2 regions of the Parafrigoribacterium humi genome follow, and region 2 is predicted to be linked to the other one. Evidence: predicted binding sites of a transcription regulator. Region 2 holds the regulator's gene; the other holds the start of a gene.

Region 1 (2,200 bases), on a different contig from region 2:
ATCCCGGTGTCGAGCTGGACAAACACCAGCTGGACGACCGCGAGTGGGAACAACCAGGCGGTCTCGATCGTCAGGCCGCTCAGCGCATCCACCCGGGGCCCGACGCGTTTCTTCACGAGGCCGTAGAGGCCGAAGGAAAGAGCGAGGCTCAACGCGAGCCAGGGGAAGGATCCGTAGCCGACCGCGAGCACGAGCACAGCGACCGCGCTGATACCCACGGCGATCCACTGGGCGATGCGCAGCCGCTCACGCAACAGGATGACGCCCAGCAGCACCGTCACGATCGGGTTGATGAAGTAGCCGAGCGCCGTCTCGACCACGTGGCCCGCGAGCACGCCCCAGACGTAGACCTCCCAGTTGATAAACACCAGGACCGCCGCGAGCGCGAGCATGAACAGCTGCCGCGGCTGGCGGGCGATCGCGATGACCGCGCGCCACGCGCGCATGACGGTGACGACGATGAGGCAGAAGGCGAGCGAGAACAGCACACGCCAGTCCACGATCTCGAACGCACTGGCGGGGCGAAGCAGCAGGAAGTAGGCGGGGAACGCGCCCCACATGGCGAACGCGGCGACGGCAAAGAAGACGCCGGAACGCTCTCTGCTGGATGCCGCGGCCGGGCTGGTCATTTCGTGCGGCATCCTGTGAACGTTACTCCTGTGTCGTGCCGCAAGGTGGGCATGCGAAAGGCCCGCCCGAAAACCGGGCGGGCCTTCGTGAAAGGTTCTAGCGAACGACGACCGCGAGCACGTCGCGAGCCGAGAGAACCAGAAGGTCCTCTCCGCCGTACTTGACCTCGGTTCCGCCGTACTTGGAGTAGATGACCTTGTCGCCCACGGCGATGTCGAGCGGAACGCGGTTGCCGTTGTCGTCGATGCGGCCTGGCCCTACTGCAACGACCTCGCCCTCCTGGGGCTTCTCCTTCGCGGTGTCAGGAATGACGAGCCCGGAAGCAGTGGTCTGCTCGGCCTCGACCTGCTTGATGACAATGCGATCCTCGAGCGGCTTGATGGAGACTGCCACGTTGACCTCTTCTTTCTCACAACTTTTTGAAAACTTGGGTTAGCACTCTCACTGCGAGTGTGCCAGAACTACTGTACCGGTCGATTAGCACTCTCGCAATTGGAGTGCCAGAGTCGGGGCGCATCCCGGACGGCACCCGCCGCTTCCGCGCCCTCGATCTCGGCGCGTGCACGTCCCAAATGAAGGAGTCGCGCATCCGCTCGCCCGTGTTTTCGGGCAGGGCCACCGCGTGGGAGCGCTCCACTCCTTCATTTGGGACATGCCCGGCGGGAGGAGACGGAACGCGCGGTCGGAGGGAGGGAGGGGAGCGACGGGTGCGGTGGGCGTCTGCGGGGAGACGGGATGGGGATGGTCAGGGAGAATGGGCGGATGGAGACGCGCGAGCTGGTCGAGTTGCTGTCCGCGGGCGGGCTGCGGCTGCTCGACTCGCTGCCGCCATACACCTCGAAGACGGATGTGCTGCGCACGGTCAGCAAGCTCAGATCAGCCGGGCACTCCCCCGGCCTCGTCGCTAGCGTGCTGAGCCAGTCGAAGCTGCGGGCGCGGGCATCCGCCAAGTTCGGGCCGTTCGCCGAGCGGATGCTGTTCACCGAGGCCGGGCTTGAGCAGGCCACGCGCCTGCGGGTCGCCGCGCTGCACGCGGGCAGGTTCCAGGCCGCTGGTCTCACGCGCGTCGCGGACCTCGGCTGCGGCATCGGGGCGGATGCGCTGGCCCTGGCCGCACTCGACATCGAGGTGACCGCGGTCGAGATCGACGAGGTGACCGCCGCCATCGCCGCGTACAACCTCGCGTCGTGGCCGAACGCGACGGTCATCAACGCGGATGTCGCGCGGTTTCGGCCGGGCGACGGCACCAGTGCGACGGGGGCCGAACCGGTGCCTGCCGAACCCGATGACGCAGAAGCGGCCGATGCCGAGGCCGCAGACAGCGTCCCGAGCGCACACACACGCAAGCCGGACACGGACCACTCGGCAACGATCGACTCCATCGCGAACACCTTCGACGGCATCTACCTCGACCCCGCGCGCCGCGCATCGGGGCACCAGCACAGCTCCAGGCTCACGAATCCTGCCGACTTCTCTCCGACGCTCGACTTCGCCTTCGCCCTCGGCCAGCGCCTCCCCACCGGCATCAAGCTCGGTCCGGGGGTGGAGCGGGAACTCATCCCGTCCGACG
Region 2 (2,200 bases):
ACGGTGGGGCGGCTCTCGCGGGCGTCATCCGCCTCACCCTGCGCGGAAGACTCCTGGCCGATGCCGTGGTGCGGAGACTGCTCGCCGACTGAATCCGGGCCTCGAACACAGCGCGGGTTCGGGAGCGAACTCCCGAACCCGCGTGCGTGGCTGGTGCGGTGTTACTTGATGAAGCGGAACGAGAACGGGTAGCGGTAGGAACCGCCCTGCTGCACCTTCACTCCGCCGAGCACCGAGAACACGACGTTCGCGATGTAGATCAGGAAGCCGATCAGCGTCAGCAGCCAGCCGAGGCCGACGATGACGAAGGGGATGAGGAGGATCGAGGAGATGATGAGCCAGGCAATCCAGATGATGAGGAAGGTGATCTGCCAGTTCAGGGCTTCCTTGCCTTCGACCCTGGTGCGCTCTCCACGATCCTTGAACACCAGGAAGATGATGAGCGAAGGGAGGATCCACAGGATTCCACCGAAGTGGGCGAGGGATGCCCAGAGCTTGTCGTCGGCCGCGGTGAGCGGTGCCGCAGGCTGAGGTGCCGCTGGCTGCGGGGTTTGGTCAGTCATGTGCGTAGCCTTTCAGTGTCAACGGGTCCTTCCTGGAGTCAGGAGAGACTGTGCGCGCTCTCCCGCCCCGAAAGGGTCACGGTCGAGCACATGCCTAAGGTAGTGCCCAGCCACACGGCACGCAATGACCGCCACACGATGTCCGAGAGGGCGTGCTCGCGATACAATTAGCAGTCAAAGCAGCTGAGTGCCAGTAATCGGATGCGCGGGAAGAGAGGGTGCGAGATGGTTTCAGAACGCAGCCTCGAGGTCCTCAGGGTCATCGTGCAGGACTACGTCGCATCCCGCGAGCCGGTGGGGTCGAAGTCGATCGTCGACCGCCACTCCTTCGGGGTCTCGGCCGCGACCATCCGCAACGACATGGCACTGCTCGAAGAAGAAGAACTCATCGCGGCGCCGCACACCTCCTCCGGCCGTATCCCGACAGACAAGGGCTACCGCGTCTTCGTCAACCAGCTCGCGGACCTGCGCCCGTTGTCTGCGGCCCAGCGCCAGGCGATCGAGACGTTCCTCGGCCAGTCCGCCGATCTCGACGAGGTGCTCGGACGCACGGTGCGTCTCCTCGCGCAGCTCACCCACCACGTCGCACTCGTGCAGTATCCCTCGCTCACGCGCTCGCGCATCCGGCACATCGAACTGGTGCCGCTGGCGCCGAGACGCATGATGACGGTGCTGATCACCGACTCGGGGCGCGTCGAGCAGCGACTGCTCGACCTGAGTGAGGAACTCGACGACGGCTTCCTCCACACCCTTCGCGAGAAGCTCAATGCCGCGATCGACGGTCTCGGCCTCGACGCCGCAGCGGACAAGCTCTCGGGCTTCGGTGAACAGTTCGAGGCGAACAGACGCGCTGTAGTGGATCAGGTGGCCGCGGCCCTCAGCGAGCAGGTGCTCGCCGGGCGCCAGGAGAGGCTCCTCATGGCGGGCACTGCGAACCTCGTTCGCACCGAGGAGGATTTCAGCGGCAGCATCTATCCGGTGCTGGAGGCCATCGAGGAGCAGGTCACCCTGCTGCGCTTGTTCGGCGAGATGGAACCCGAGCAGAACGGGTTCTCGGTGAGCATCGGCAGCGAGAACGCATCATTCGGACTGGGGGAGACCTCCGTGCTGACCACGGGGTACACCTCGACGGGAGACGGACTCGCGCGCCTTGCCGTGCTCGGGCCGACCCGCATGGACTATTCGAGCAACATCACGGCGGTCAGGGCCGTTGCGCGGTATCTCTCTCGGCTGCTGGGCGACTAGCCGCACCAGGTGGACCATATCGCGCTGGACCCGTGCCTGCTGCACACAACATATTGAGGAACGACATTGGCAGACCACTATGAGGTTCTTGGCGTCGACCGGGATGCGACTCCCGATCAGATCAAGAAGGCATATCGCCGTCTTGCGAGAGAACTTCACCCCGATGTGAACCCGGGTGCGGAGGCATCCGAGAAGTTCAAGCTCGTGACGCACGCCTACGACGTGCTCTCCGACCCGAACCAGCGCCAGCAGTATGACCTCGGGCCGCAGGCCGGCTTCGGCGGCGGGGCGAACTTCGGCGGCTTCGGTGACATCTTCGAGACCTTCTTCGGCGGTGGCGGTGGGCGGCGCTCCGGGCCGCGGTCTCGCCGTGAACGGGGCCAGGACGCGCT

What was found. The regulator HrcA, encoded in region 2, represses chaperone genes, less so after heat shock. The targets are predictions, from matches to a motif close to TTNGCACTCGNNNNNNNCGAGTGCNAA.
Region 1: a site for HrcA is predicted at 1,108-1,134, ahead of groES (co-chaperone GroES). Genes of this name have one in related genera too.

What each region holds. Positions count from the first base shown of each region.
Region 1 is NZ_JBELOA010000001.1:668,195-670,394, forward strand. It holds gene rarD (EamA family transporter RarD) at 1-629, opposite strand, end outside; gene groES (co-chaperone GroES) at 727-1,023, opposite strand; gene ABUA28_RS03220 (class I SAM-dependent methyltransferase) at 1,393-2,200, shown strand, end outside.
Region 2 is NZ_JBELOA010000002.1:212,175-214,374, forward strand. It holds gene hemW (radical SAM family heme chaperone HemW) at 1-92, shown strand, start outside; gene ABUA28_RS05320 (DUF4870 domain-containing protein) at 162-563, opposite strand; gene hrcA (heat-inducible transcriptional repressor HrcA) at 789-1,808, shown strand; gene dnaJ (molecular chaperone DnaJ) at 1,875-2,200, shown strand, end outside.